Regions from separate parts of the Acidovorax sp. GW835-FHT14B10 genome, predicted to be linked through region 2. Evidence: predicted binding sites of a transcription regulator. Region 2 holds the regulator's gene; the other holds the start of a gene.
The links. The regulator FNR, encoded in region 2, switches genes on or off when oxygen is low (the NO sensors DNR and NnrR bind a similar motif). The targets are predictions, from matches to a motif close to TTGATNNNNATCAA.
Positions count from the first base shown of each region.

Region 1 (15,692 bases), on a different contig from region 2:
AAGCGCTGCAGCTCCATGGCGACGCGCTCGGGGTGCTCATGCACGATCCAGTGCGATGCCCCGTCCACCCGCCGCAACTGCAGCTGCGGCACCCAGCCGGGCAGGCCGTCGAGCAGGCCTGGCAACAGGGCGGGGTCGTCGATGCCCCACAGCACCAGCGTGGGCACGGTCACCGCCAGCATGGCGTCGGGCAGGGTGATGGCCTGGGCGCCCGGGTCGCCCCCCTCTTCCGTCTGCCGCGGCGGGCGCAGCGGGCTGGCGCGGTAGTAGTTGCAGGCGCCGGTCAAGCCCTGTTGCCATAGGGTGCGGTACTGGGCGCGCACGGCCTCGGTCAGCCAGGCGGGGGCGCGGCCATCGGGCGCGTTGAAAAAGGCGAACAGGCGGCGGAAGCCGTCTTTGGCCAGCAGCGCCTCGGCATCGGGCCTGCACAAGAAGTGCATGTACTGGCTGGCCGCCTGCTGCGCCGGGTTGTGCTGCAGCTCGCGCAGAAAGGCGCCCGGGTGCGGGGAGTTGAGGATGGCCAGCCGCTTCATGTGCTGCGGCCGCTGGTTGGCGAGGTTCCAGGCCACCGCGCCGCCCCAGTCGTGGGCCACCAGGCATTCCAGCGCACCGCCAGGGCATTCGGTGGCGATCAGCGCCACCAGGTCCTGCACCAGGTGCTTGGCGCGGTAGGCGGACACTTCCGTTGGGCGGCTCGATGCGCCGAAGCCGCGCAGACAGGGGGCCACGCAGCGGTAGCCGCCATTTTCGGGGCGGGAAAAGTGCAGCAGCAGCGCGTCCCAGATGAATGCTCCCTCGGGGAAACCGTGCAGAAACAGCAGCACCGGGCGGCCTGCCACGCCGCTGGTACGGCACTGCAGGGTGGTGCCATGCGGCAGGGAGATGTCCCGGGTAGAAATCATGGTGCTATGCATTCAGTCGCTGTCGCCGCTGGATGCATAAGCGCCAGCGCCTAGTTTTTCTGAGAATCCTCAGGAAACGCGGGGGTGGGCGCGGGGGCATCATCTGCGGCCACGGGCGCTGGCAACACCGGGTGTGCCCATTGCCACAGCAGTTGTGCCACCTCGTCCACGCCTTGCTTCTTGAGGGCCGAGAACATCTTGACCTCTCCGCCGCCCGCATTCAGTCGCGTAATCGACAGCACCTTGGCCTGCTCGGCGCGGGTGAGCTTGTCGGCCTTGGTCAGCACGATGAGGAATTTGAGGCCTTCTTCCACGCGCGGGCGCACCACTTCGAGCAGGGCTTCGTCCAGCTCGGTCAGGCCCAGGCGCGGGTCGCACAGCAGCACGATGCCGGTAAGCCCGGGGCGGCTGACCAGGTAATTGACCATCACCTGCTGCCAGCGCACCTTGTCCGAGCGCGACACGGCGGCATAGCCATAGCCGGGCAGGTCGGCCAGCACGGCGTCGGTCACGCCCTGCTTGCCCAGCGAGAACAGGTTGATGTGCTGGGTGCGCCCGGGTTTCTTGGAGGCAAAGGCCAGCTGCTTTTGCTGCGTGAGCGTGTTGATGCAGGTGGATTTGCCCGCGTTGGAGCGGCCCACGAAGGCGATCTCGGGCACGTCGATGGGGGGCAGATGGTGCAGCTGCGCAGCCGTGGTCAGGAACCTGGCGGTGTGCATCCAGCCCATGGCGATTTTGGCGTCGGGTGCGGGCGGAAGTGAGCCAGCTATTGGCGCGGGGGAGGGTGTCGTCATGGAAAGTTGGGATGCGTTGGAGCCTCATTGTAGAATCGCGGGGTTTTGCGGACTTAAATACAGACCCTCGATATGAAGTTTCTCGCCTCTATGCTGATGGCTGCCGCACTGGCAGCGCCCGCTCTCCCAGCTTTTTCCGCGGGCGCGGCCCCTGCGGCGCCGACCAAGGCGGCCAAGCCCGACCTGGTCAAAGGCGAGGCCAGCTACACCGCGGTGTGCGTGGCATGCCACGCTGCGGATGGCAATTCCACCATTGCGGCCAATCCGAAGCTGGCACAGCAGCACCCGGAATATCTGGTCAAGCAGCTGCAGGAATTCAAGTCTGGCAAGCGCAACAACGCCATCATGGCGGGCTTTGCGTCGATGCTGACCGACGAAGACATGAAGAACATTGCCTACTGGGCCGCCTCCAAGCCAGCCAAGGCGGGTTTTTCTTCTGACAAGGATCTCGTGGCCCTGGGTGAGCGCATTTACCGCGGTGGTATTGCGGACCGCCAGATCGCCGCCTGCGCAGGCTGCCACAGCCCCAACGGTGCCGGCATTCCGGCCCAGTACCCCCGCCTGTCGGGTCAGCATGCCGACTACACGGCATCGCAGCTGAAGATGTTCCGCGATGGCTCGCGTGCCAACAGCAACCAGATGACCCAGGTAGCTGCCAAGCTCAACGACCGGGAAATCAAGGCAGTGTCCGACTACATTGCCGGCCTGCGCTGAGGTGTTGTGATTTTTCCAGCCCCGCCAGGCGGGAAACCTGGAACCAACCGCCAATAACAAACCCCAAGACGGGCGGGCCCATCGTTCAGATGGCCCCGCCCTTTTGCTTTAGTGCCTCGCGTTCAACCACCCATGTCTGACATCACCCACGGCGTTCAAGTCCGGTCTGGCTCCCAGGCCCTGCGCGCAGGCATCGAGCTGCTGTCTTCCATGCGCTTTGCCATTTCACTGCTGACGGTGATCTGCATTGCGTCGGTCATCGGCACGGTGCTCAAGCAGCATGAGCCCGCGGTGAACTACGTGAACCAGTTCGGCCCGTTCTGGGCCGAGCTTTTTGCGGCCCTCCAGCTCAATGCGGTGTACAGCGCATGGTGGTTCCTGCTGATTCTGGCTTTCCTGGTGGTCAGCACCTCTTTGTGCATCGCCCGCAACACCCCCAAGATCCTGGTGGATCTGAAGATCTACAAGGAAAACATCCGCGCGCAAAGCCTCAAGGCCTTTCACCACAAGGCCGAAGCGCCACTGGCTGAATCGGCCGAGGCGGCGGCGCGGCGCATTGGCAGCACCCTGGCCAGTGGCGGCTGGAAGGTGAAACTGCAGCAGCGGGATGCGGCCAAGGGCGCTGGTGCCGGCTGGATGGTGGCGGCCAAGGCGGGGGCGGCCAACAAGCTGGGGTACATCGCTGCGCACAGTTCCATCGTGCTCATCTGCCTGGGCGGGCTGTTTGACGGCGACCTGATCGTGCGGGCCCAGATGCTGCTGGGCGGAAAAACACCTTATGCCGGCAGTGGCCTCATTTCCGAGGTGAAGCCCGAGCACCGCCTGTCCGAGCGCAATCCCACCTTCCGTGGCAACTTGGTGGTTGCCGAGGGCACGCAGTCGGGCACCGCCATCCTGAGCCAGTCCGACGGCGTGCTGCTGCAGGAGTTGCCCTTTGCCGTCGAGCTCAAGAAGTTCATCGTGGAGCACTACTCCACCGGCATGCCCAAGCTCTTTGCCAGCGAGATCATCATCCACGACAAGGCCACGGGCGAGCAAACGCCCGCCCGCATCGAGGTGAACCACCCTGCCAGCTACAAGGGCATCGAGATTTACCAGTCGAGCTTTGACGATGGTGGCTCGCACCTCAAGCTGCGCGCCGTGCCCATGACCGCAGGTGCCAAGGCATTTGACATCGACGGCACGGTGGGTGGATCCACCGAACTGGTTGGCAATGGCATGGTTCCAGGCGGCGAGAAACTCACGCTTGAATTCACTGCCCTGCGCACCATCAATGTCGAGAATTTTGCCGATGGTGCTGGCGCATCCGGTTCAGGTGCCGATGTGCGCAAGGTGGATCTGCGCGAGTCGGTGGAGTCGCGCCTCGGTGCTGCCAACAAGACGGTGACCAAGAAAGAGCTGCGCAACGTGGGCCCCAGCGTGAGCTACAAGCTGCGCGATGCAGCCGGCCAGGCGCGTGAATTCCACAACTACATGCTGCCGGTGGACACGGGTGATGGTGTGCCGGTGTTCCTGCTGGGGGTGCGCGAGAACCCTTCCGACCCTTTCCGCTACCTGCGTGTTCCGGCCGACGATCAGGGTTCCATGGACGGGTTCATGCGCCTTCATGCTGCGCTGGGCGACCCTGCTGCGCGTGAGCAGGCCGTGCAGCGCTATGTGGCGCAGGCGGTGGAGGCTTCGCGCTCCCAGCTGGCCGAGCAGCTGACGCAGTCTGCGTTGCGTGCGTTGGCGCTGTTCGCCGGGAGCAACGGACCCGATGGCAAAAAGACCGGTGGCTTGCCGGCCATTTCCGACTTCATGGAGGCCAACGTGCCCGAGGCGGAGCGTTCCAGGGCGGGCGAGGTGCTGGTGCGCATTCTGAACGGAACCCTGTTCGAACTGAACCAGCTTGCGCGCGAGCGTGCCGGTCTGAAACCACTGGTCCAGAGTGACCAGACGCAATCGTTCATGACGCAGGCGGTGCTGTCGCTGAGTGACGCCCAGATTTACCCGGCACCGCTGGCGTTGGAGCTCAAGGACTTCACCCAGGTGCAGGCCAGTGTTTTTCAGGTGGCGCGAGCCCCTGGCAAGAACATTGTCTATCTGGGATGCGCCTTGCTGATCCTGGGCGTTTTTGCCATGCTCTACGTGCGCGAGCGCCGCGTGTGGGTGTGGGTCGCTCCGCAGGGGGACCAGTCGCACGCAATGATGGCACTGTCCACCAATCGCAAGACCATGGACGGCGACCGGGAGTTTGTCCAGCTCGCCGAAAAACTGATCGGGGCCCGTCCCCACCGAGGCAACGCATGAATACCGCCACCACCACTATCCTGCTCAACGAGGGGTTCTTCGCCCGTCGCAACTGGTTCGACTGGCTGTTCGCTGCCATCGTGGCAGCGGGAGGGCTGTATGCCTTGCAGCGCTATGGCAGCTACATGGATGTGTACGAAAAAGGCATCCTGCTGGGTGCCATCCCCTGCACCGTGTGGCTGGGCTGGTTCTGGCGCCCGCTGCGGGCGTTGATGCTCGTGGTGGTGGCGGTGGCGCTCATGGCGATCGGCCTCTACCAGCAAGACGGCGCTGGCAGTCTGGCGCGGGCGGACACGGTCTTTGGCCTCAAGTATTTCCTGTCGAGCCAGTCTGCGATTTTGTGGATGAGCATGCTCTTTTTCATGAGCACCGCGTTTTACTGGATGGGCATGTTCGCGCGCGGTGAAGGCCGCACCATGAGCATGCTGGGCTCGCGCATTGCCTGGGTGGCCGTGGCCATGGCGCTCATCGGCACGCTGGTGCGCTGGTACGAGAGCTACCTCATCGGCCCGGACATCGGCCATATCCCGGTCAGCAATCTGTACGAAGTGTTCGTGATGTTCTGCTGGATGACGGCGGCGTTCTACCTGTACTACGAGCAGCAGTACGACACGCGCGCGCTGGGGGGCTTCGTGATGCTGGTGGTGAGTGCCGCCGTGGGTTTTCTGCTCTGGTACACCGTGATCCGCGAGGCGCACGAGATCCAGCCGCTGGTGCCGGCGCTCAAGAGCTGGTGGATGAAGCTGCATGTGCCCGCCAACTTCATCGGCTATGGCACGTTCGCACTGTCGGCCATGGTGGCCTTTGCCTACCTGATCAAGCAGCAGGCCGGTGAGACGCGTTGGTACAAGCTGGCGCCGCTGTGGCTGCTGGGCGTGGTGCTGTGTTTCGAGCCCATCGTGTTCCGCCAAGGCGCTGCCGAGACCGGCGGCAGCTACTGGATGGTGTATTTCGGCATCTCCGCCCTCGTCGTGGCGGGCATTCTGCTGGGGCGCAAGCGCATTGCGGCACGGCTGCCATCGTTCGAAATCCTGGACGATGTGATGTACAAGTCCATTGCGGTGGGGTTCGCCTTTTTCACCATTGCCACCGTGCTGGGTGCCCTGTGGGCCGCCGAGGCCTGGGGTGGCTACTGGAGCTGGGACCCCAAGGAAACCTGGGCGCTGATCGTCTGGCTCAACTACGCCGCCTGGCTGCACATGCGCCTGATGAAAGGGCTGCGCGGCACCGTGTCGGCCTGGTGGGCGCTGGTCGGGCTGGTAGTGACCACCTTTGCGTTTCTGGGGGTGAACATGTTCCTGAGCGGCCTGCACAGCTACGGCACGCTCTGATTGCGTGGTGGTGTGATGGTGGTGTGGTGGGGCATCGGGCTTGCGGGGCCAGGCCTGCAACCATTGCGTCTTGGGTGTAACCTGGGCGATCCAGGGAACGAACTGGCGGTTGTTGTGCTCTATCGCTCAACTGTCCCACCCAAGAACAACCGGAGCTTTCCATGCTGATCCCATCGCGCGATTCGGGTTTCAACCACCCGCATTCCTCCGAAATCACCCCGCGTTCGGTGTACGAAGATCGCCGCCAGATGCTCAAGCTCATGGCGGGCGGTGCTGCCGGGGCAGCCTTGGCGTCCTGGACAGGCCGCGAGGCCATGGCACAACCGGCCCAGGCCGCACGCCCTGGCAAGCTGGCGGCGCTGGCGGGTGCCAGATCGGCCGTGGCGGGGGCTGTCTCGATGGAGAAACTCACCGACTACAAGGACGCGAGCAGCTACAACAACTTCTACGAGTTCGGCACCGACAAGGGCGATCCTGCCCGCAACGCACACACCCTCAAAACCGCGCCCTGGACGGTCGAGGTGGAAGGCCTGGTCAGGAAGCCCGGCAAGTACGGTATCGAAGACCTGCTCAAGCTCAGCGCGCAGGAAGAACGTATCTATCGCCTGCGTTGCGTGGAGGGCTGGTCCATGGTCATCCCCTGGGTGGGTTACTCGCTGATCGAGCTGATCAAGCGCGTGGAACCGCAGGGCAGCGCCAAGTATGTGGAGTTCGTGACGCTGGCCGACAAGGCCACGATGCCTTATGTGGGCTCGCGCGTGCTTGACTGGCCGTATGTGGAGGGTCTGCGCATGGATGAGGCCATGCACCCGCTCACCCTGCTGGCCTTCGGCATGTATGGGGAAGTGTTGCCCAACCAGAACGGTGCGCCGGTGCGCCTGGTGGTACCGTGGAAATACGGGTTCAAGAGTGCCAAGAGCATCGTCAAGATCCGCTTTGTCGAGAAAGAGCCGGGAACGGCCTGGAACAAGGCGGCCCGGCAGGAATACGGGTTCTATTCCAACGTGAACCCCAACGTGGATCACCCGCGCTGGAGCCAGGCCACCGAGCGCCGCATTGGCGAAGACGGCCTGTTCGCCAAGAAGCGCAAGACCCTGATGTTCAACGGCTACGAGGCCCAGGTGGGGCAGCTCTACGCCGGCATGGATCTCCAGAAGTTTTACTGATCCAGCGCTGTTGCTCCCCCTGGCGAGCTTTCGGTCCGTCGTGCCATGAAAAAACTCCTGCTCCATCCGGCGGCAAAGCCGGTGCTGTTCGTGCTGTGCCTGCTGCCCCTGTCGTGGCTGGTGTACGCCGCAGCCACGGACCAACTGGGTGCCAATCCCGCCGAGGCCTTGGTCCGCGCCACCGGCGACTGGACCTTGCGGGCTCTGTGCCTTGTGCTGGCCGTGACGCCGCTGCGCGTGGTGACCGCCAGCCCGCAACTGGCCCGCTTTCGGCGCATGCTGGGGCTGTTTGTGTATTTCTACGCGCTGCTGCACCTGTTGAGCTACAGCTGGTTCGACATGGGTTTTGATCTGGCTGAAATCACCCGCGATATTGCCAAACGCCCCTTCATCCTGGTGGGCTTCCTGGCGTTTTGCCTGCTTACATTGTTGGCGGCAACCTCGTTCAACCGGGCCATTCGGGCACTGGGAGGGCGCCGCTGGCAGGCCCTGCACCGGGCGGTGCATGGGGTGGCCGGATTGGCGATCCTGCATTTTTTCTGGATGCGCGCCGGCAAGAACGACTTTGCGGAAGTCGCCCTCTATGGCGCCATCCTCGCGGTGCTGCTGGGCTGGCGCCTGTGGCGGCGCGTGGCCGCCGGGGCATCGCGGCCGGCGGGGCAGGGCAAGGCTGCTTCGATACCTTGATCGCTATATTATTTATAGCTATCGGCGTTGATTGTGTAAACGCCAGAGCCTATTTCCCCCGAAATCTTATCCTGAGGCGTTGACGGCCCGCAGCGCTGGCCGCAGTTGCCTGCTCACGGGGTCGATGGAGGCGGTCGGGATCTGGTAGGCACGATCATCAAACAGGTCGATGCCGCACATGAGGTTTTCGATCCAGTCCAGAAAATCGTTGATCGCCTTCTTGCCCATGATGGGTGCGCCATGCTGGGGGACCAGCATGGCGATGTCCAGCTGGCGCGCCATGCGCACCCACAGCCGCAGGATCTTGTTGGACACCATGTAGCGGCGGTGAAAACCTTCCATGCGCGGGATGTGCGGTCCCAGATCCGTCACAGGAATGCGTGCCTCGGCTCCGGACATCATCGACACCCCGAGGTCGCCGGTGAACAGGATGCGGCTGACCGGATCGTAGAAATGGAAGTTGCCCTCGGAGTGCATGAAGTGTGCTGGCAACAGCACCAGCTCATGGCGGCCCAAAGGCAGGTGGCCGCCCCCGTCCGGCACGCCGATCACGCGGTTTTCGGTCTTGCCCACCTTTGTGAAATGCGGGGCAAACCGCTCCCATACGCGTGAAATCACCAGGGATGCCTGGGTGGTGCTCATCCAGCGGTCCAGCGAGGCAATGATGTCCGGATCGGCGTGTGAGGCAATGATGTACGAGAGTTTGCCGGGGGGAAAATGCTTGGACATCCCCATGAACAGCTCATTGAAAGCCAGGTTGCCACCTGGGTCGATAATGGCGCCCGTGTCGTCGTCAACGATCAGGAATTGGTTGGCCTGGACCGCTTGCCCATCTTCTTCGATGAGGTCGGTGAACATGAGGCAGGCGTGATTCTTGTCGCGATAGAGTTCCTGGGCCATGTCGATACTGCGGTGCGATAAAACGCCGACTGTACGATTACCCATGTTTTCAATGCTTGATAAAAATCAAGCCTTAATTTCTTGACCTTTGTCACCTGGTTGCCGGCCACCTCCGGCGGTGCAGTTACCGGGGCGCGGATGCGGGTGCTGCGGGTGCTGTCTCCAAAGGGGAGAGTGTTTCTGGCAAGGTGGCCCGTTGTGTTGCCTCGGGTGCAGCGGGGAGATACAAGGGGCCGCGCTGCCCACAGCCCACCAATGCCGCCGCACTGGCAGCAAGGGCAAAGGTCCTGACTAAAATTTGGAAAACTTTCACCATGCGTAATTGTAATGACCGACCTTGAATTCCTGGACCAGGCCGAGAAACTGCTGCTTGCCGTGGAGCGCAGTTGCGATCGCATCAATGACGATGGCGATGCTGATGTGGACAGCCAGCGCACTGGCGGCATGGTGACCCTGACATTTCCCAACCGCAGCCAGATCATCATCAATCTGCAAAAACCACTGCATGAAGTGTGGATGGCGGCAAAGTCGGGCGGATACCACTACCGGTTCGATGGGGTCGCCTGGCAAGACACCAAAGGCGCCGGTGAATTCTTTCAACAGCTGAGCCAAGACGCCGAGCGCCAGTCTGGAGCATCTTTGCGATTCCACACCTGACCCGCGCGGCGCTGGAAGGGGTGCGAGCGCAGGCAGCCTTGCGTTGGCAAAACCCAGTGCATGCATTGCGCCTGCGGCGCCCGCTTTGCGGATACCACAGGACCGCCCCTGCAGCGGATCAGTTGCGAAACAGATCGAGGATACGGCCGCGTTCTTCGGGAGGGGGCGGTGCCTGGGGTGTCAGCGTCGATGGAGCGGAGGACTGGTTTTCCAGTCCCACTTTCCCAACGCCTGCGTTGCGCGCGAATTCTTCGTAGAACCACTCGCCGCCCACATTCACCACGCCGGGGGGCACCGTGGTTTCCATGACGGGCACCCCCTTGAGGGCCTGTTCCATGAAGTTGATCCACACCGGCAAGCTCAGCCCGCCCCCGGTTTCGCGGCTGCCCAGGTTACGGGGTTTGTCGTAGCCGATCCAGGTCACTGCGGTCAGGGTGGGCTGATAGCCCGCGAACCAGGCATCCACCGAGTCATTGGTGGTACCGGTCTTGCCATGCAAGTCGGGCCGTTTCAGGGTGGCCTGCGCTCTGGCGGCAGTTCCTGAGCGCGCGACCTCCTGCAGCAGGTTGTCCATGATGAAGGCATTTCTTGCATCAATGGCGCGTGGCAGTTCGCTGGCAGCGGGAGCCGGGTTTTCGGAAATGACGCGACCTTTGTGGTCGGTCACGCGCGTGATCAGCCAAGGGTTGACGCGGTAGCCACCATTGGCAAATACCGAATAGGCAGATGCCATCTGCAACGGAGTGACCGAGCCCGCACCCAATGCCATGGTCAGGTAGGCGGGGTGCTTGTCTGCCTCGAATCCGAACCGGGTCACCCAATCCTGCGCCGTCTTGGGGCCCACCGCCTGCAAGATGCGGATGGAAACCATGTTCTTGGATTTTGCAAGGCCCGTGCGCATGGTCATGGGCCCATCGTATTTGCCGTCGTAGTTCTTGGGCTCCCAGGGCTGGCCACCGGTCACGCCTGCATCAAAAAAGAGCGGGGCGTCATTGATGACGGTGGCCGGAGTGAAGCCCTTCTCCAGTGCCGCGGAGTAGATGAATGGCTTGAAGCTGGACCCTGGCTGGCGCCAGGCCTGCGCTGCGTGGTTGAACTTGTTCTTGTCAAAGTCAAACCCTCCCACCAGCGCCCTGATGGCGCCACTGCGCGGATCCAGCGCAACCAGGGCGCCTTCCACCTCGGGCAATTGGGTGATTTCCCAGGCGTTCTTGGGTGTCTTGACAACGCGGATGACAGCACCACGCCGAATCCTGATGTTGGGTGGCGCTTTGTCGCTCAGACCGGACTGCGCAGGCTTGAGCCCATCGCCCGTGATCTCCAGTGTGTCGCCATTGGCGCGCGCTGCCACAATCTTGCGTGCGGTGGACTCCAGCACCACGGCAGACATGACATCGCCATTGTCCGGATGGCTGGCCAGCGCTTCGTCAATCGCGTCCTCCACATCCTCCGGGGCTTTGGGGAGATCGACGAATTGTTCTGGGCCGCGGTACTGCTGGCGTCGTTCATAGTCCATGATGCCACGCCGCAGGGCCGCGTAGGCGGCATCCTGGTTGGCTGCGTTCAGCGTGGTGTACACGTTCAGCCCGCGGCTGTACGCCTCATTGCCGTACTGGCTGAAGATCAGCTGCCGCACCATCTCGGCGACATATTCGGCATGGACACGGGTGTTGTCCTGCCCTGATCGGATCTTGACTTCTTCCTTCTTTGCGACCATGGCGTCCTGGGCCGTGATGAAGCCGTTCTCTTCCATCCGTTCAATGATGTAGAGCTGGCGCGCCCGGGCGCGCTTGGGATTGCTGATGGGGTTGTACGCAGAAGGCGCCTTGGGCAGGCCTGCCAGCATCGCCGCTTCTGCAATGGAAACCGATTTGAGCGGTTTGCCGAAATAGGCCTCGGATGCAGCAGCAAATCCATAGGCACGATTGCCCAGGTAAATCTGATTCATATAAATCTCGAGAATCTGGTCTTTTGTGAGCAAATGTTCGAGTTTGAATGTCAGCAATATTTCGTAAATTTTCCGCGTAAATGTTTTTTCAGATGAGAGATAAACATTGCGCGCCACTTGCATTGTGATGGTCGATGCGCCCTGGCTTTTGACGCGTCCCAGGTTGGCAAGGACTGCACGCAGCATGCCTTTGTAATCAACGCCACCGTGCTGGAAGAACCGGGTGTCTTCGATGGCCAGCACAGCATCTTTCATAACGGTGGGAATTTCCCCGATGGGCGTCAGGTTGCGGCGCTCGTCACCGAACTCCCCCAGCAATGCGCCCTCCGACGAGTAGACCCGCAGCGGCAGCTTGGGTCTGTAGTCGGCAAGTTCGGACACGTCGGGAAGATTCGGGTAGGCCATGGCGAGTGCCACACCAATGGCCAGAAGCAAGGCCAGCGCACCCGCCAAGCCGAGTCCGCCGGCCCAGACAGCGGCGCGAAAAATCCAGCGCAGCCAGCCAGAGCTTTGGGTGTCCGTCGAAGCGGCGCGTTTGCGGGGTTGTTTTTGGGTGGGCGGCGGCGTCATATCGCTCCGGAAGAAAGCGACATTATAAAAACGGCGGCTTCCGATGGGGTCATTTAGGAGGCCGCATGATCTTACGGCTACCCACGGTGGCGCGCGAACGCACCCAAGACACTACTGGGTGGTCAACAAGCGTCTGCTTTTGACAACGTTCAAAACAATGCAGGCGGCCAAAACGCTTTGCTGCTGAAGTATCTTACTGATAGCATTCATGTGAAATGTTAAGTTTTGTTGCTTTATGTTGGCAAGTTACAGGAGACCAATCTTGATCTCTACGGGGTCTTTTTTTAGTCGCCAGTCCGCTCCGTTGCTGGGTATCGACATCAGCTCTTCCAGCGTCAAGCTGGTGGAGCTAGGGCATGACAAGGCCGGTAACCTGGTGCTTGAGCGTTGCGCGATTGAGCCGCTGGAACGAGGGTGGATTACAGACGGTAACATCGAAAAATTCGATGAGGTTGCGGATGCGTTGCGCCGGCTCATCAAAAAGAGCGGCACACGCACCAAGAACGTTGCCTTGGCATTGCCTCCATCTGCCGTGATCACCAAGAAGATCACGCTGCCTGGCGGGATGACCGAGCAGGAGCTCGAGGTCCAGGTCGAGTCCGAGGCGAACCAGTACATACCTTTCTCGCTGGATGAGGTCAGTCTGGACTTTTGCGTGATCGGCCCCAGCAAAAATGCACCCGGCGACGTGGATGTATTGATTGCTGCCTCGCGGCGTGAGAAGGTGCAGGACCGGCAAGGACTTGCCGAAGCGGTGGGGTTGAAGCCCGTGGTCGTAGACATCGAATCGCATGCCTCCAGGCTTGCTGCTGGCCGTTTGATCGAAGCACTGCCCAATAAGGGTGTCGATGCGCTGGTGGCATTGTTTGAAGTGGGTGCGCTCACGACGAGCATGCAGGTCATCCGTAACGAAGAAGTCTTGTACGACCGCGATCAGGCTTTCGGTGGGGCGCAACTGACCCAACTCATCGTGCGCCAATACGGTTTTTCCGTCGAAGAGGCCGAGAGCAAAAAACGCAATGGCGACCTTCCCGAAGACTATCAAGTGGCCGTACTTCGGCCCTTCGTGGAGAGCATGGCCCAGGAAATTGGCCGAGCGTTGCAATTCTTTTTTACCAGCACACCGCACAACCGGGTTGATCACATCATGTTGGCGGGTGGCTCGGCGCCGCTGCCTGGCTTGACGGAAGCGGTCACCCAGCAAACCGGTTTTGCTTGCAGTGCCGTCAATCCGTTTGACGGCATGGAGATTGGAAGTTCCGTCCGGCTGAAAAAAATGGTGCGTGAAGCTCCGTCGTATCTCACTTCATGTGGTTTGGCTATGCGGAGGTTTCTGCAGTGATATTGATCAATTTGCTCCCGCATCGGGAGGCTGCACGTAAACGCAGGCGCGAGGCTTTTCAGGCAACGATGTTCGCGTCGTTTCTTCTGGGGCTTGTTATCGCTGGGGCTATCTATTGGTGGTTCCAGGTGATGATTACGGAGCAGCAAGAGAAGAATAGTTTTCTTCAAGGAGAAATCAAGGTACTTGAAGGGCAAATCAAGGAAATTGCGTCCATTGAAGAGGAAATTGCTTCTCTGCGTGCAAGGCAAAAGGCCGTGGAAGACCTGCAGTCTGACCGCAATTTGCCCGTGCATTTGCTGAACGAACTTGTCAGGCAATTGCCGGATGGTGTCTACATCACCAGCATGAAACAAGATGGCCAGACCATTTCCATGCAGGGCATGGCGCAATCCAACGAACGTGTTTCGGAAATGCTGCGAAATCTCACCAACAACACCCCCTGGTTTTCGAAGCCGGAACTGGTGGAGATCGTGGCCAGCACTGTGGCATTGACTCCGCGGGACCAGCGCCGTGTAGGTGCTTTCACTTTGAGGTTTCAGCTTGTGAGATCCAGTGAAGCCCAAAAGGCCATGGATGCTGCGAGCTCATCTGTTGCTGCGTCGGCTGGAAAGTAACGTATGGCAAAAAAACAATCCTCAAAGATCGATTTCGCTGCGCTGCAGGGAAATCTTCAGCGACAGTTCAAGAATCTGGACACCAAAGACCCATCGCTTTGGCCCATTTTGCCCAAAATTCTGCTCTGTGCATTCATTGCCATCGGTGTTGCCGTTGTCCTCTGGTTCGTGCAGTTGACGGATTATCAGGCGGAGCTGGAGATGGAGCGTGGCAAGGAGGTTGCACTCCGTGAGGACTACACGAAAAAGCTTGTGAAGGCCGTTAGTCTTGAAGCACTCAAGAAGCAGCGGGAACAGATTCAGCAATATGTGATTCAACTTGAAAAGCAATTGCCCAGCAAGGCGGAAATGGCGGCCTTGTTGTCCGATATCAACCAGGCAGGGTTGGGGCGAAGCTTGCAATTTGAACTGTTTCGTCCTGGTCAAATCGTCGTCAGGGACTATTATGCAGAGCTTCCCATTGCCGTCAGGGTAACGGGAAAATACCATGATATGGGCTCATTCGCTTCGGATGTGGCGCATTTGTCCCGTATCGTGACTTTGAATAATATTTCCATTGCTCCTGCGGGTAAGGAAGCCGGTACGCTGTCCATGGATGCCACGGCGCGAACTTTCCGTTACCTCGATCCTGAGGAAATTCAAGCGCAAAAGAAAGCCGGAGGTAAGAAATGATGTGGGCCGGCCGTCTGATTTTATTATGTTGTGCTGGCGTTCTGTGCGGTTGCGGTTCGACGGAAGAGGATGAGTTGCGCCAATGGATGGCTGATCAGCGCGCCAACACCAAGCCGCTCATTACCCCCCTTTCCGAGCCCAAGCAGTTTCAACCGCAGGCATACACGGTGGAGAATGGCGTCGAACCGTTTAGTCAGTTGAAACTCATGCAGGCACTGCGGCGGGATTCGGTGCAAGTGGCCTCCAACGCTACATTGATTGCTCCTGAAATGGCGCGAAGAAAAGAGCCGTTAGAGGCTTTTCCGTTGGATGCCATGGCAATGGTCGGTAGCCTGAACAAGACCGGAACGCCTACGGCGCTACTCAAAGTAGATAATTTGTTGTACCAGGTTCGGGTGGGAAATTACCTTGGACAAAATTATGGAAAAATCATCAAAATTTCCGAAACGGCAATTAGCTTGCGCGAGATAGTTCAAGACGCCACGGGAGATTGGATAGAACGCACCGCTTCGCTTGAACTGCAGGAGGGAAAGAAATGACAACGAAAAATATCGGGATAACGAACAGCTGCCGAAATGCCATGTTTGCAGTAGTGGCCACGCTGGCTGCAGCGGCTGCCATGGCACAAAGTGCGATCGAAGCTGTCACTGGCACGATGCAAGGTGGTGCAGAGGTTGTTCGTGTTGAACTATCGCAGCCACTCTCTGCGGTACCGACTGGCTTTGCAATTCAATCACCAGCCCGCATCGCGCTGGATTTTCCTAGAACCACCAATGCAATGGGGCGATCCGTTGTCGATGTGAATCAGGGAAATTTAAAATCCATCAACGTCGTACAATCTGGCGATCGGTCTAGACTGGTTCTGAATCTCAAGCAGGCCACCTCTTACCAAGCGGAATTGCAAGGCAAGACACTGCTTATTTCTCTGTTGCCTGTTAATACTTCGGTGGCAGCTTCGCAGCAGTCCACTACCTCGATATTTGCTGCAAGCGGCGGCAGCGAAATGCTTCCTTTGAAGGATGTTGACTTTCGCCGGGGCGCAGATGGTTCTGGCCGCATCATTGTCAGCCTTGCCAATAGTCAGGTGGGTGTAGATCTGCAGC
Region 1 covers NZ_JBXAGC010000002.1:191,480-207,171, reverse strand. The annotation lists gene AC1Q5S_RS02900 (alpha/beta fold hydrolase) at 1-902, opposite strand, end outside; gene yihA (ribosome biogenesis GTP-binding protein YihA/YsxC) at 953-1,696, opposite strand; gene AC1Q5S_RS02890 (c-type cytochrome) at 1,769-2,410, shown strand; gene AC1Q5S_RS02885 (cytochrome c biogenesis protein ResB) at 2,543-4,699, shown strand; gene ccsB (c-type cytochrome biogenesis protein CcsB) at 4,696-6,030, shown strand; gene msrP (protein-methionine-sulfoxide reductase catalytic subunit MsrP) at 6,192-7,196, shown strand; gene msrQ (protein-methionine-sulfoxide reductase heme-binding subunit MsrQ) at 7,242-7,883, shown strand; gene AC1Q5S_RS02865 (oxygen-binding di-iron domain-containing protein) at 7,950-8,783, opposite strand; gene lptM (LPS translocon maturation chaperone LptM) at 8,908-9,099, opposite strand; gene cyaY (iron donor protein CyaY) at 9,111-9,440, shown strand; gene AC1Q5S_RS02850 (penicillin-binding protein 1A) at 9,559-11,958, opposite strand; gene AC1Q5S_RS02845 (pilus assembly protein PilM) at 12,221-13,300, shown strand; gene AC1Q5S_RS02840 (PilN domain-containing protein) at 13,297-13,917, shown strand; gene AC1Q5S_RS02835 (type IV pilus inner membrane component PilO) at 13,921-14,589, shown strand; gene AC1Q5S_RS02830 (pilus assembly protein PilP) at 14,586-15,128, shown strand; gene AC1Q5S_RS02825 (type IV pilus secretin PilQ) at 15,170-15,692, shown strand, end outside.
Region 1: the regulator FNR is predicted to act here: its motif matches at 8,840-8,853, upstream of AC1Q5S_RS02865 (oxygen-binding di-iron domain-containing protein).

Region 2 (15,692 bases):
GCGAGCAGGTCGGCCGCCGCCAGCAGCACCGCCCCCATCAGGCTGGCCAGCCCCATGAGGCGGCCGTGCGGCACCTTGGCCACCGCGCGCACCAGGTGCGGCGCGGCCAGGCCCACAAAGGCGATCAGGCCCGTCTGCGCCACGGCCGTGCCGGTGGCCAGCGCCAGCACCGCCACCAAAGCGGCGCGCAGCGGCGCCAGCGGCAGGCCCAGGCTGTGCGCCGTGGATTCGCCCAGCGCCAGTCCATCGAGCACGCGCGACAGCGCCCAGGCCGCCACGAGGCACAGCCCCCACACCCCCGCCATCAGCAGGCATGAGGTCCAGCCCACGAAGCCGGTGGAGCCCAGCAGAAATGCCTGCATGGCCTGCAGCGAATCGGGCGACAGCAGCAGGATGAGCGAGGTGAACGCGCCCAGCACCACCCCCACGATCACGCCCGCCAGCAGCAGGCGCAGCGTGTGCTGCACCCCGCGCGCCAGCGCCAGCGTGAGCAGCACCGCCAGCACGGCACCGGCGAACGCGGCACCCGTCAGGCCCAGGCGCACCAGCCAATGGCCGGAAAACACCAGGGTCACCGCCGCGCCCTTGGCGCTGCCCACCATGCCCGCCCCGCCACCCATGAGCGCCAGCGCCGTGGCCACGCCCAGCGAGGCACCCGAGGCACTGCCCAGCAGGTAGGGGTCGGCCAGCGGATTGCGAAACAGCCCCTGCGCCACGGCGCCCGCCAGGCCCAGCAAGGCCCCGGCGCACCAGGCGCCCAGCGTGCGCGGCAGGCGGATGTCCCACACGATCTGCCAGGCCATATCACGGGCAGCGCGGGAGGCGGAGTCGGAGCCGTCGCCCCACAGCGCGGGCCAGAGGTTCTCCAGCCCCACGCTGCCCACGCCCGTGCCCAGCGGCACCAGCAGCATGCTGGCCGCCACCAGCGCCCACCCCAGCCAGCGCCCGCGCCGTGCCACAGACAGGCTCATGGACGCCCCGCCGCAGTGCCCCGGGCGGCAGGCACCGTCTTGCTGGTCAGGCAGCGTGCCATGAGGCGCGCGCCCTCGGCCATGCGCGGCCCAGGCCGCACCAGAATGTCCGCCTCTTCGGGGGAGAACACGCACAGCCGCTGCTCGCGCAGGGCACGCAGGCTGCTCCAGCCGGGACGCTCGGCCAGGCCGTCCACGCTGCGTGCGCTGATCATGATCAGGTCAGGGTCGGCCCGTACCACGAATTCGGGGTTGAGCTTGGGGAAAGGCCCCAGCGATGCCGGCAGGATGTTGCGGGCGCCCAGGCGCGCAAGGGTCTCGCCGATGAAGGACGAGGTGCCCGCGCCATACGGCCCGCGATTCACCTCGAAGTACACGCGTGCGTTGCGGGCGGCAGGGGGCACCGACTGCGCCGCCGCCTCGACCGCCGCATCGATGTGGCGCCATACGCGCAGCGCATCGGGCACGGCCAGCACCTGGCCGATCTTGCCCATCACGCGCTGCACGTCGGCGTGGCTCCTGGGCTCCAGCGCCACCACGGTCAGGCCCAGCGATTCGAGCCGGGCCGACGCGCGCGACGAGGTGGCCATGACCACCACATCGGGCCGCAGGGCCACGATGGCTTCGATGTTCGGATCGAGCCCACCGCCCACCTGGGGCAGCCGCGTGACGGCCTCGGGCCAGTTGGAATAGCGGTCCACGCCCACCAGCCGGTGGCACTGGTCGAGCGCGCAGAGGGTTTCGGTGAGCGAAGGCAGCAGGCTCACGATGCGCTGGGGCGGCCGCGGCAGCGTGACGGTGCGGCCCCGGTCGTCGGTGACCTGGATGGCCTGGGCGGATGCCTGCGCCTGTGCGAGGCCCGCCATGAGCAGGCCCAGCGCGACAAGGATGGCGATCACCCACAGGATGCGGCGCACGGGAGTTGGTTTCATGGCTTCATTTCAAGGTCAAGGGCAGGCCCGCTGCCATCAGGGTGACGCGGGGGCACAGCTGGGCCACCCGCTGGTTCAGGGTGCCCAGGGCATCGACAAAGGCGCGCACCTCGCGCCCCAGCGGTATGACTCCCAGGCCGATTTCGTTGCCCACCAGAACCACAGGGCCCGGGGATTGCCGAACTGCTTCCAGAAACATGGCTGCCTGCGCTTTCCAGCCATGCGCCAGAGCCTGTTTCTGTTCAAAGTCCATGGTTTCCGCACCCATGGGCATGGTCCAGTGGGTCAGCCACAGCGTAAGGCAGTCCACCACCACCAGGGTGTGCGCCGTGCCGAGGCGCGCCACGGCAGCGGCCAGATCGTGCGGCTCTTCCACGGTCTGCAGGCCGGGCACACGCAGGGCGCGGTCGCGCTGGTGGCGGGCGATGCGCTCGCGCATCTCGTCGTCCCAGGCCTGCCCCGTGGCGATGAGCACGGCGCGGTGCGCGCCCGATTGCGCCAGCCAGTCGCGCGCCAGCAGCTCGGCACGGCGCGACTTGCCGCTTTTCTGGCCACCGAGGATGAGTTCGGTGGTGATGGGCGATGGCGACACGGTCATGCAGGCACTCCGCCCAGCAGATGGGCCGCCGCCTCGGGGCTGGAGGGAAACCACGCATGGAAGTAGCTCGCGTGCAGGCTGTCCTGCCGGTACAGCGCCTCGCCAGCCGCCGGCGCAGGCGCTTCGCCGGGCCGGACCGTGCGAGCCACCACTGGCGCGCTGCTGTCGCTGGTCGAATAGTGGAAGGTATGGCCGCGCAGCGTGTGCGCCGCCACGTCCACCTGCTGCGGCCCCAGCGCGGCCAGCCGCTTGTGCAGATTGACATGGCCAGGCAGCAGCCCCCACAGCGGTGCCGTGCTGCCGTCGGTCAGCGTGATCGATTCCATCAGCGCCATCATGCCGCCGCACTCGGCCCACAGGGCTTTGCCGGCTGCCACATGCGCGCGCAGGCTGGCCTGCATGCCGGTGTTGGCCGCGATCTGCGCGGTGTGCAGCTCGGGGTAGCCACCGGGCAGCCACACGGCATCGCAGGCGGGCAAGGCGGTGTCGCGCAGGGGCGAAAAGAACACCACGCGCGCGCCCATCTGCTCAAGCAGCTGGATATTCGCGTCGTAGATGAAGCAGAACGCTGCATCCCGCCCCACGGCCACCGTGCGCCCAGCGAGCAAGGCGGGCACGGCCGGCAAGTGCACGGGCGCGGGGAAATCCACCGCCCAGCGTTGCAACTCCTGGGCGGTCATCTGCCCCAGCGGCGTGGCCTCCAGCGCATCGGCGGCGGCATCGAGGCGCTGCTGGCTGTCGGACAGCTCGTGCGCCGCCACCAGGCCCAGGTGCCGCTCGGGCAGCAAGGCCCCTGCAGACCGGGCAGCGCCCGCATCGGCGCTGGCAGTCACCCGCATCAGCGCACCCAGCCAGTCTTCGGGTGCCCGCAGGCCGGACCGCAGCATGTCGGCGTGGCGCGCGCTGCCCACCCGGTTGGCCAGCACGCCCGCCCAGGGCAGGCCTGGGCGATAGTGCTGCAGGCCAAACGCCAGTGCACCAAAGGTGCCGGCCATGGCGGAGGCGTCCACCACCGCCAGCACCGGCACGCCGAAGCGCTCAGCCAGGTCGGCGGCGCTGGGATCGCCGTCGAACAGGCCCATCACGCCCTCGATGAGGAGAAGGTCGGCCTCCTGCGCCGCTGCGTGCAGGCGCTGGGTGCAGTCAGCCGCGCCGGTCATCCACAGGTCGAGCTGGTGCACCGGCGCACCGCTGGCGAGCTGGTGCCAGTGCGGGTCGAGAAAATCCGGCCCGCACTTGAAGACGCGCACTTTCAGGCCCTTGCGCGTGTACAGCCGCGCCAGGGCGGCAGTTACCGTGGTCTTGCCCTGGCCCGAGGCGGGGGCGGCGATCAGGAGCGCGGGGCAACGGGCAAAGGCAGACATGGCAACCTGCACTTACTGAGGCGCCCACTTCACGCCGACATACAGCGTGCGGCCGGGCGTGGCGTAGGTGCGGGCCAACTGGTAGTCCTTGTCGGCCAGGTTGTCGACGCGGGCCAGCAGGGTGTAGTCGCGGGCGATGCGGGTGCTGGCGTAGAGGTTGACCAGGGCGTAGCCGCCCAGCACCTGGGTGTTGGCCACGGTGTCAAAACGCTGCCCGGAGGCTTGCACCTCGGCGCCCAGCGTCCAGTCGGCGATGCGCGTATCGGCGCCCACGGTGGCATGGCGCTTGGCGCGGCGGGCCAGCTGCTTGCCGCTGCCCAGGTCGCGTGGATTCTGCAGGTCGAGCGAGCCATGCAGTTGCACACCCGACAGCTGGTACGACCCGGCAAACGTCACTCCCTCGTACTGCGCGCGGGCGGTGTTGGCATAGCAACCGAAAGCCGATGCACAAGTGCCTGCACCGACAAACGAGATCAGGTTGGAGACCCGGTTGCGGTAAGCCACCACCGAGAAGCTGCTGCGGTCTTGCGCATAGCGCAGGCCCAGCTCGGCGTTGCGGCTGCTTTCAGGCTGCAGCGTGGCCACGCCGTATTCGCTGAAGCGGTGGTACAAGGTGGGCACCCGGAAAGCCGTGCCCACGGATGCCGTGGCGCGCCAGTGCGGAGCGAAGGCATAGCCGTAGGACGCACTGCCGGTGTCCTTGCCGCCGAACTCGCTGTCGGAGTCATGGCGAACATTGAGCTGCAGGGTATGGCGACCGGCGTTGTAGCCATAGCCCAGCGCCAGCGCATCCTGCGACCGGCTGCTGTCGATGGGAGCGTTCTGCAACGCGTCCTCACGGCGCTCCAGGGCGGCGCTGAAGCGATGGGCTCCCCAGCGGAAATCGTTCTGCCAGAGATAGCCGCGCAGCTTTGTCTCGGTGAGGTAAGGCGATGGCGTGGTTTCGTAGCGGCTGGCCGAATCGGTGACCGACACGCGCATGCTGTAGGCATCCGACCATTGCGCCGCCCAGGTGAGGCCTGCCGTGCGCAAGCGGCTCAGGTTGCGGTCATCGACGGGCCGGGCCGCTTTGTAGGACACATTGTCATAACCCGAGTTCAGGCGGCTGGCCAGCAGCGTGGCGTCCAGGCGGTGCCGCGCGTCGATGCGAAAACCCAGCCGGGCGTTGCCCGAGGTGCTGCGGTAGTTGTCGCGGTCGGGGTTGTGGGAACCGCTGACCTTGGCGTCAAAGCCATCACTGATTTCGCGCGCAATGCCCAGCGAGTAATCGAACGCCCCCTCTTGTCCGGCCGCGCCGCTCACACCGGCCTCGATCTTGCGGGTGCCCTGGCTGCCCACGCCCACGCCCACGTAGGGCCTGGCGGGTCCTTCGCCCCGGCGGGTGAAAAGCTGGATCACGCCGCCAATGGCGTCGGAACCATACACCGCAGCGGCAGGGCCGCGCAGCACTTCGATGCGGTCGATCTGCGACAGCGGAATCTGTTCCCACTGCGCACCACCCGTGGATTGAGAATCAATGCGCACGCCGTCGATATAGACCGCCGTGAAGCGCGATTCGGCTCCCCGCAGAAAAACGTTGCTGGCATTGCCCACGCCGCCATTGCGCGAAATCTCGATGCCCGGCAGGCGCGCCAGCACGTCGGCCAGGCCCGTGGCACCGCTGGCTTCAATGGTTTCACGGTCCACGATCGACACGTCGGCCACCAGATCGGCCAGGGGCTGCTCGGTGCGCGTGGCGGTCACCACCGTGTCTTGCAGCGAAGGCATGCGTGCGTTTTGCGCCACCAGTACGGGCGCTGCGAGCGGCTGCGCCTGCACCGCATGGGCGGACACGCAAGACAGGACCGCCAGCACACAGGGGCGCAGGCACAGCGGCGCAACACGGCGCGCACGAGGGGTACGGATTTTCATAGGAATCATCGTCAACAAACTACCCGAGCCGGCTTCCCCGCCAGCATGTGGGAGACAAGGCCTTGCACGCCTCCAAAGGCGCGCGAAACCACCGTGTTGGCCGGTATCCGGGCTGGCGGAACGCCCTCCAATGCCTTCCCAGGTGCTTGTTCAAGGCGCCCAGTGGCTTGTGAATGGAGAGGGAATCAAGTGATTCGTCCGCTGACCGTTGCGGGGGCAGCGCAGGCTGGGCACACCATGGCTGGTGCAACCTCCCTGCTTCCCGTTGAACTGCGGTATGTGAACCACACCGCGAGCACCAACGGCGTGATTTTAAGGGCATTCCAGGTGCACCCCTCTACAATTGCGGGCTGTATGGAAGCTCCCTCCACCATCGACCAGATCGCCGACCGCGTTGAACGCCTGCTCTTGCGCCACGCGGAACTTCAACGCACCAATGCCCTGCTGGCAAGCCAAGTGTCGGTCCTCACGCAGGAGCGCGACTCCCTCAAATCGCGCCTGAGCGCCGCCCGCGCCCGGGTGGATGCATTGCTCGAACGCCTGCCCCCATCTCCCCCTCCCAAGGACGCCGAATGAAGCAAATCGAGGTGCAGATACTGCAGCAAAGTTATCTGCTGTCCTGCCCCGAGGGGCACGAGTCGCGATTGCTGGAAGCGGTGGAGCGCGTGGACACCGCCATGACGCGCATCCGCGATGCCGGCAAGGTGCGGGCACGCGAACGCATTGCCGTGCTGGCGGCGCTGAACCTGGCATTTGATATCGCCGACCGGGAAGCTGCCGACCTGGCGGCTGCGCACATTCATCCAGCCGCCCTGCCCCACCCCAGCGAACCCGCCAGCCAGCCCTTCAACGCAAGCGCGGATGCCCTGCGGCTGCAGGCACTCGTGCAGCGCCTGGATGGCGCCCTGGGCGAAGACGGGCGCCTGCTCTGAGGAACGGGCGTGCAGCGCGCCCTCTGTTGCCACCTTGGCATCGGGCAGTACCTGCAGTCCGAGCGGTCAACGCCTACAATAGAGGCGTCTGCGGTGCTGCCGGGCTTTATATTTCCTTGAACCAATGCTCACTGAGCACGGGCTTGGTACATCGCCCGGTGAGCGTGATCATCTCGCGTCAGATGAACCCAACGCCTGGCTGCCCTCGCCCACCTGAACCCCCGGTTCAGGATGCCGGTCCGGTGGCACTTGCAGACACCCTCTTTGCTCTCCCGTCGGCGCAGGCACCCCCTGCGCAGATGCGGCACATTCAGTACCCCCGGACTTCTTGGCATGATGCTCGAACCCCTTCTGGTTGTTGAACTCGCAATCCTCGGTCTGGGCACCGGCTTTCTGGCAGGCCTGCTCGGCATTGGCGGCGGCATGCTGCTGGTGCCTTTCATGACCTACATCCTGGGTCACCAGCAAGTGACCCCCGACCTGGCGGTCAAGATGGCCATTGCCACCTCCATGGCCACCATCATGTTCACCTCCGTTTCCAGCGTTCGCGCACACCACAAGCGAGGTGCCGTGCGCTGGGACATCGTGCGAAGGCTGGCACCAGGCATCGTGATCGGCGGGCTGGTGGCGAGCCTGGGCGTTTTTGCGTTGCTCAAGGGGGCGTTTCTTGCGATCTTCTTTGGGCTTTTCGTGAGCTTCTCGGCCTTTCAGATGTTTCGGAACAAGAAGCCTGCGCCGTCCCGGCAGATGCCGGGAACCGGCGGACAACTGGCGGCCGGGGGGGTGATTGGTTTTCTGTCTGGCCTGGTGGGCGCAGGCGGTGGTTTTGTCAGCGTGCCGTTCATGACATGGTGCAACGTGGCCATTCACAACGCCGTTGCCACCAGCGCCGCGCTGGGTTTTCCCATTGCCCTGGCGAATGTGGTGGGGTATGCGGTGGGCGGTCAGTCTGTGGCAGGCCTGCCATCTGGCTCGCTGGGCTACATCTGGTTGCCTGCACTGGCCGTCATTGCCACCTGCAGTGTGCTGACCGCACCCTTGGGTGCGCGGGCGGCGCACCAGCTGCCGGTGAAACAACTCAAACGTGTTTTTGCCAGCCTGCTGCTGATGCTGGCGGCCTACATGCTCTGGAAGGGTGTGGCGGCTTTCTGAGACGACGCCCCTCCGATACCAACAAGGTCAGCGAGCCACCCACCGCTGGCACCACCGGTGAACCCCGATTATTCGACCGGTGCAAACTGCGCCAGCCCGTGGCTGGAGTTGAACAGCAATTGACGGAACTCGGCGCCTGGCAAGCCCGGTGAGCACAGGAATCCCTGAAAGTGCCCGCACTGCAGCTGCTGCAGCATGGCACGTTGTCCAACGGTTTCCACGCCCTCGGCCACCACTTCGATATGCAGCGCATGCCCCATGCTGACGATGGCGCTGACAATGGCGCGGTCGCCGTCATCCTCCGGCAGTCCCCGCACGAAGGATTGGTCGATCTTGAGCTTGTCGATGGGCAGCTTCTTCAGATAGGCCAGGCTGGAGTAGCCCGTGCCGAAATCGTCAATGGCCAGGACCACACCCAGCGCGGCCAGTGAGAACAATCGCAGTTCCATTTCCTGCGCGTCCTGCAGCAGGATGGTTTCGGTCAGTTCCAGCTCCAGCAAGGTCGGCGGCAACTGGTGCACAGCCAGCAGGCGCGTCAGGCGCTCGACGAAACCGGCCTGGCGAAACTCCAGCGCAGACACATTGACGGACACCACAATGGGCATGCCCTCGTGCATCCACTGCGCCGCCTCCCGCACGGCCTGCTCCATGACCCACGCCCCCAGCGTCACGATATAGCCCGACTCCTCCGCCAACGGCACGAACTGCGCGGGAGATACCACGCCAAACTCGGGGTCGGTCCATCGGATGAGTGCTTCCGCGCCGACGATCCGGCCGGTAGCGAGGTTCACCTGGGGCTGATAGTGCACGGCCATCCGCTGCTCGCCCAGCGCCTGGCGCATGGCGTGCTCCAGCTTCATGCGCGACAGCAGGTTGGCGTTCATCTGCGGTTGGTAGAAGCCATAGCTGCCACGCCCCCGCTCCTTGACGCGGTACATGGCCGTATCGGCCTGCTTGATGAGTTCGTCCAGGGTGGTGCCGTCCTGCGGATACAGCGCCATGCCAATGCTGCACTGGATGGAAAAGCCCATGCCATCCAGCAAGAAGGGGCTCAGCATGCCCTCCAGCATCCGGCGCACCACGCTTTCGGCCACGACAGCGTCGGCGCCATGCAGGTAAATCACGAACTCATCGCCACCAAGCCGGCACAGCATGTCCGTCTGCCGCAGGCAAGCCTGCAGACGCTCGGCGACCAGTTGCAATACGCGATCACCGAAGTGATGGCCGAGCGAGTCATTGATGATCTTGAACCGGTCCAGGTCCAGGAAAAGGATGGCAAAGCCCGTATCGCTGGCGCGAGCGCCCTGGATAGCGGTTTCCACCCTCTGCGAAAGAAGCAGCCGATTGGGCAAACCGGTCAGGACATCGCTGTACGCCAGTTCCTCGATGCGTTTTTTGGCCGCGTGCTGCTGCGTCAGGTCTCGCATGAAACCAATGCTCTGCATCAGCCGGCCATCGTCATCGCGCAAGGCAACCCACGACAGATGCACGGCACAGTAAGCACCATTGTCACGGGGCAGCCAGAGCTCACCCTCCCAGAAACCATCGCTTTCCCAACCCGCCTGCACCTGCTCCATGAAGGAGGCATCCGAACCACTGCCGAACAGGGACGCTGCCATGCAACCCTCCAAAGCGGCTGCGCAAGGGCCCAGCAGTCGCTCGCAACCCCGGTTCATGCGCATCAGATGATGCCTGCTGTCTGCAATGAAAATGGCATCCAGGCTGGCATCGAAAACCCGCGCCGCCAGGCGCAAGCTGGCCTGCGCTTCGGCCTGCCGGGTGATATCCCGAAAGGAATACACGCGCCCCACGGGGTGGCCCTGGTGAAGCTGCGGAACAACGCGACGCTCCACCGTCATGCCGCCGTACAACTGGAAGATGTCGGTGCTCTCCAGCAGCGGATCGCGCTCAATGGCACTCAGACGTTCCTGGTAGTGCTTGCGATCCACCACCCGGGAGGCCAGGTGCTCATGCACCGCCGTGTCATTGCGCTGCAACAGCAGTTCGCGGGGGATGCTCCAGATGTGCGCCAGCCGCTGGTTGAAGGCGCGCACGCCTCCGTCAAGCCCACACACCAGCATGCCATCGGCTGCGGAATCCAGGGTGGAACGCAATTCCGACAGCAGGGTCTCCAGTTCCTGCTGGGCAGCCTCCTGGGCACTGCGGTCCAGCATCGTCAGCATCAAAACCGCTGGAGCGCCGTCGTGCTGTACACAGGTCACACGCCGATCGACCGGAACCAGCACACCATCGGCCCGCCATACGCTGGTGTGGGAGTGAATGCCTTTCGCAAGAGTGGCCAATGGCTCGGACCAGAATGCACAGTCCTGGGGTGTTGCCGCCAGGCTTGTCACCGCCTTGCCGACCATGTCCTCCCCGGACATGCCCACCAGTCGCTCTGCCGCCTTGTTCGATTGGACGATGCTCAAGCTGCCGCCATCCACGAGCCACACCGCTTCCTGCAGGCCATCCAGCCAAGACTGCGGTGGTAGCGGGTTCATGCGTGCACCTCGTCAGGACCAGGATCTACAGCGCGCTCAAAGAAATAGCAGATCCGCTGGCGCGGAGACAGATAGTCGAGCGCATCGCGCGGCAACTGCGCAGGCTTCAGGTTGCGCCGTATAGCCAGCGAGGGCATGGCCTCAAGGTCCAGCACGGGGGCTTCGTCCTTGGGCACCCGGGCATCATGAACGATGACCTTGGGCCTCAGCGGTCTGGTCGAATTGACCGACACGACGACGCCGTAACGGTCGTTGAATGCGTGATGCATCCAGCCCACGCCGGGCTGGACATACATGCCGATGCGAAGCTGGCCGGTCTCAATAAAAAGGAAAGAATTCACGGAGTTTCACGGCATGCATGGAGAAACATGGCGACATGCGCACCACCCTTGGTTACAAGGATTATCGCCGCCACCCAGGCCATTGCGCACCGCAATCCCAACAATGAAGTTCTGGCGTGACACCACCCGCCAGAGTGACCCCAAGGTACTTCCCACTGAAATTATCGGCACCAGAGAGAGGGTTTGTAAACCAGATCCATCCACAATGCCCATCCCGCCACCCCGACCAGCAGCGCACCCGCCAGCCGGGTGCCCCAACTGGCTCGCACCGCGTTGATGCGTGAACGCAGCCGCCCCCACAGCCAGGGTCCACCCACCAGCCACAATCCACTCCCCACGCCAAAAAACACCATGGTGACAGCGCCCTGCAACACGCTACCGCTGAGCGCTGCCACCAGCAGGGCCGAATAAAGCAATCCGCATGGCATGAGTGCCCAAAGCCCGCCCGCCACCAGCAGTCCACCCGGCGCACGGACAAAGGGTTGCACGCGGCGCCAGGCCGTGCGCCCGGCCTGCTCTACCCACGCAGGCTGTCGCGCCTGCACCATCATCATCAAACCCCAGGCCATGACCGCCACATGCATCAGGGTCCATACCGGACTCAAGGCCATGGTTTGCTGGGTCACCCATGCCAGACTGTCCATGGCCAGCGCTGCCAGGGCGCCCGCCCCGGCATAGCCCGCCAGACGCCCGAAGTGAAACGCGAACAGCCGGCGAGAGGTTCCACCTTTGGGAAACCACTGAACCGGCTGAGAGACGGGGCTGCCCGCTTGCGAGCACACCGCCTCCTGGCCGATGATCGCACTGCAAGGCGCGGAGCACATGGCCAAGCAATGGGGCCCGCCAGCGAGCCCCATGAGCAAAGCCGTTACGGCAAGGGGTGCAAGCATGAAGACCGGGGCACAGCTCGAATGATGGGTATCAGATGATGCGCGAAAACCGGGCCCGATTGCGGTCAGCCTGCAAATAGCGGTCAAACACCATGGCGATGCCGCGCACAAAGAACCAGCCCATGGGCGTTACCTTGACGCCCTCGGCAGTCAACGCAACGAGCCCCTGCTCGGCCATTGACTCCAACTGCTCCAGTTCCGGCGCGAAATACCTCCGAAAATCAATGAGCCAAGCTTGATCCATGGGCTCAAACAAGACCTCCCCCTGGCACATCAGCGCCATGATGACGGCCCTGCGCACCAGGTCATCACGATTCAGCGCCAACCCTCGCACCACGGGCAACCGCCCCTGATCCAGATGGTCGTAGTACTCCTCCAGCGACTTGGCGTTCTGGCTGTAGGTCGCGCCCACCCGGCCGATCGCGGATACGCCCAGGCCGATGAGATCGCAGTCGGGCTGGGTGCTGTAGCCCTGAAAATTGCGGTGCAGGCGCCCCTGCCGCTTGGCGACCGCCAACGCATCCGTAGGCAAGGCAAAGTGGTCCATGCCTACATAGACGTAACCGGCATCAATAAAGGCGTCCAGCGAACGCGAAAGCATGGTCACCTTGGCTGATGCAGCGGGCAATTCTGTCGAGATGATGCGCCGCTGCGGCTTGAAACGATCGGGCAAATGGGCGTAGGCATACAAAGCGATTCGGTCGGGGCGCAATTGGGCCACCTGTGCCAGCGTGCGATCAAACGACTCGGGGGTCTGGCGCGGCAGCCCGTAAATCAAATCCACATTGACCGACTCAAAGCCCAGCGCACGAGACGCTTCCACCAGCGCAAACACCTGCTCTGCGGGCTGAATGCGGTGCACCGCCTTCTGAACCTCGGCATCAAAATCCTGCACACCGAAGCTCAATCGATTGAAGCCCAGTTCCGCCAGCACCGCCAGCCGATCCGAAGTGACCGTGCGAGGATCCACCTCGATGGAATACTCACCACCCGGCGCAAAGGTGAAACTGCGCCGCAGCGTTGCCATGAGCTGGCGCAGTCCGTCATCCGAAAGGAAGGTCGGCGTGCCGCCCCCGAGGTGCAACTGGCTGACCACCTGTCCGGTGCCGCAGTGGGCCGTGTGCAGATCAATCTCGCGGCTGAGGTAGCGCAAATACACGTCGGCACGGTCATGGTGCTTGGTGATGATCTTGTTGCAGGCACAGTAGTAGCACAACGATTCGCAAAACGGAATGTGGACATACAGCGACAGAGGCAGTGCCATGGCCGTAGCGCCAAGCCGGCGCTGTGACAGCGCCAAGACATAGTCCTCTTGCCCAAAAGCCTCCACAAACCGGTCAGCCGTGGGGTAGGAGGTATAGCGCGGTCCTGGTATGTCAAAACGGCGCAGAAGTTCTGGGGTAACAGAGGTCATGGGAAAATATCCTTGCGTGCATTGATACTGTGCCGTACCCTTTGATCCACGTCCTTGACTTTAATCAAGAAGACGAATGGGCACAGGAGGGACAATTTGATTCAAGTCAGCCACCACGCGTGCACTGCGGGACAATGGAGTCCCAGCAGATACAAGCCAATTACCCTGACCTGTCCAGGTCCCAGTGCCCATGAACCCGCAATCCATCAAAGTCGCCTGCTCCAACTGTAACCTGCGAGAACTGTGCATGCCCGTAGGCCTGAACGAGCAGCAGTTGCAACGCATTGACGATATCGTGGCAGTGCGGCGAAAAATCAAGCGGGGAGGTACTCTCTTTCGCAATGGAGAGTCGTTTACTTCTCTCTATGCCATTCGCACCGGGTTTTTCAAGACCTGCGTCGCTACCGAAGATGGGCGCGACCAGGTCACAGGCTTTCAGATGGCGGGTGAAATCATTGGACTCGATGGCATCGTCAACGACCATCACACCTGTGACGCAGTCGCCCTCGAAGATGCCGAAGTGTGTGTCATGCCCTTTGATCGCATCGAAGAACTATCGCGCGAAGTCACGGCGCTGCAACACCACGTTCACAAGATCATGAGCCGGGAAATCGTTCGTGAACACGGCGTGATGCTTTTGCTGGGCAGCATGCGCGCAGAAGAGCGCCTGGCTGCGTTCCTGCTCAACCTGGTGCAACGCCTGCATGCCCGTGGGTTCTCGCAGTCCGAACTGGTATTGCGAATGACACGGGAAGAGATCGGCAGCTACCTTGGACTCAAGCTGGAGACGGTCAGCCGCACGTTCTCGAAGTTTGTGGAAGATGGCACGGTGGAAGTCAAACAACGCCATGTCCGCATTCTGGACACCGATGCACTCAAGCGCATTGTCAACAACCAGCAGGCTTGTCACTGATCGCTGTTCAGGTATTTAACCGTCACGGGCATGACGATGCCTTGCGACAATCGCCCGGTCGAGCATCCGGAGGCACGGGGCAGCGGTTGAGTTCAAAGGGGGACATGGAGAGCAGCGTCGTCAGCGCGCTGGCAGCCATGGTAATGGTCCAGAACGCAAAGAACGCAAGGGTATAGACCCCCTGGCGAGACAGTGTCAATGGTTGACCGAACCAATGAAGATCCTGTGGATCCACCATGGCGAAAACCAGCATTTCCAGGATCCCGGCCACCAGAAAAGCGGGCCAGGCAATCCACATCAGGCGTTGTGTCCACATCGTGTGTTTCCTTGGGGTTGCGGAGGGCGTGTGCATGCGACCAGTTGGACTCTGGTTCAGCGAGGCTGATCTACGGCAGGTGTTGCCGCATGGTTGCGGCCCTTGAGCGCAGGGGCCAAGCTTTTCTCTGGCTGTGCCAGCGTCTGGTTGATCTCCATCCCCTTGCGGTAATAGTCCTCCTCGACGACGGGGTCCGGCCGACTCATGGCAAGCCACAACGTAATGAAGCCGGCAATCACCACAATGACCGGTCCGGCAATCACCAGCCAGACATGCCCAAACTTCCACCATGGCCGGGGTTCGGGAGTAATAACGGGGCTGGTTGGCATGAAAACTCCTCAGGTATCAGCATACAGACCACAAGACGCCATGCAGCGCCCAGCGTGACCTTCATTCAATTGACTCAGCGTGGCACCAGGAATATGGATTTCTCACTCACCTTGCCGCTGCTTTCCAGTGCAGATATGTCGAAATGAATCGCATGGGAACCAGGGGCCGCAGATCCATACGGGATCTGCAGCCGCACCGCTACCCAACGGGATTCTGCGGCACCAATGTCAACCTCCTGCTCTGACGCCACTTCCATGCCATCCAGCCCGCTCGCAGTAATGCGGTAGCGCTGCGCAGCCTCTGTGGCATTCATGATCTGCAGTCGATAGACATTTTCAAGCTTGCCTCCCGCAACAATGCGGGACAAGGCGGCACGGTCACGCACGATGTCCACCTTCAGGGGGGTACGCGTGGTCAGGCTCGCCAGCATGCCCACGCACAAAGCCACCAGAACCGCGGTGTAGATGAGCACGCGAGGACGCAAGACATGTCGCCAGATTTGCGACTGAGTCCAGCGATGCAGAACACCATTCTGGGTTGAATACCGTATCAACCCTCTGGGGTAATGCATCTTGTCCATCACGGTATTGCAGGCATCCACGCAAAGACCGCAGCCAATGCATTCATATTGCAAACCCTTGCGGATGTCGATGCCCACGGGACACACCTGTACACACAAGGTGCAGTCGATGCATTCGCCCAGACCCTTGGCCTTGTAGTCCACCGTCTTGACCCTGGGCCCGCGCGGCTCGCCGCGGGCTTCGTCATAGGTCACGATGAGGGTATCGCGATCGAACATTGCGCTCTGGAAACGCGCATAGGGGCACATGTATTTGCAAACCTGCTCCCGAAGGAAGCCGGCGTTGCCATAAGTGGCCAAGCTGTAGAAAAACACCCAGAAAATCTGCCAGGTACCAGCAAAAGCCAACAACTCGGGACCCAGCTCCCGAATCGGCACGAAATACCCGACAAAAGTGAAACCCGTCCAGAGGGAAACAGCAACCCAGACCGTCTGCTTCAGAAACTTCTTGCGAATCTTCTCAAAGGTCCAGGGACCGGCATCCAATCGCAGACGTGCACTGCGGTCGCCTTCGATCTTGTGCTCTATCCACATGAACATCTCGGTA
Region 2 covers NZ_JBXAGC010000006.1:61,275-76,966, forward strand. The annotation lists gene AC1Q5S_RS06635 (FecCD family ABC transporter permease) at 1-971, opposite strand, end outside; gene AC1Q5S_RS06640 (ABC transporter substrate-binding protein) at 968-1,903, opposite strand; gene AC1Q5S_RS06645 (bifunctional adenosylcobinamide kinase/adenosylcobinamide-phosphate guanylyltransferase) at 1,908-2,501, opposite strand; gene AC1Q5S_RS06650 (cobyrinic acid a,c-diamide synthase CobB) at 2,498-3,865, opposite strand; gene AC1Q5S_RS06655 (TonB-dependent receptor domain-containing protein) at 3,878-5,776, opposite strand; cobalamin riboswitch at 5,858-6,094, opposite strand; gene AC1Q5S_RS06660 (DUF904 domain-containing protein) at 6,131-6,352, shown strand; gene AC1Q5S_RS06665 (cell division protein ZapA) at 6,349-6,708, shown strand; RNA gene ssrS (6S RNA) at 6,791-6,970, shown strand; gene AC1Q5S_RS06675 (sulfite exporter TauE/SafE family protein) at 7,045-7,860, shown strand; gene AC1Q5S_RS06680 (putative bifunctional diguanylate cyclase/phosphodiesterase) at 7,929-10,361, opposite strand; partial or broken gene AC1Q5S_RS06685 (phosphohydrolase) at 10,358-10,615, opposite strand; gene AC1Q5S_RS06690 (sulfite exporter TauE/SafE family protein) at 10,864-11,592, opposite strand; gene hemN (oxygen-independent coproporphyrinogen III oxidase) at 11,624-13,006, opposite strand; gene fnr (fumarate/nitrate reduction transcriptional regulator Fnr) at 13,197-13,919, shown strand; gene AC1Q5S_RS06705 (hypothetical protein) at 13,942-14,235, opposite strand; gene AC1Q5S_RS06710 (FixH family protein) at 14,292-14,564, opposite strand; gene ccoG (cytochrome c oxidase accessory protein CcoG) at 14,639-15,692, opposite strand, start outside.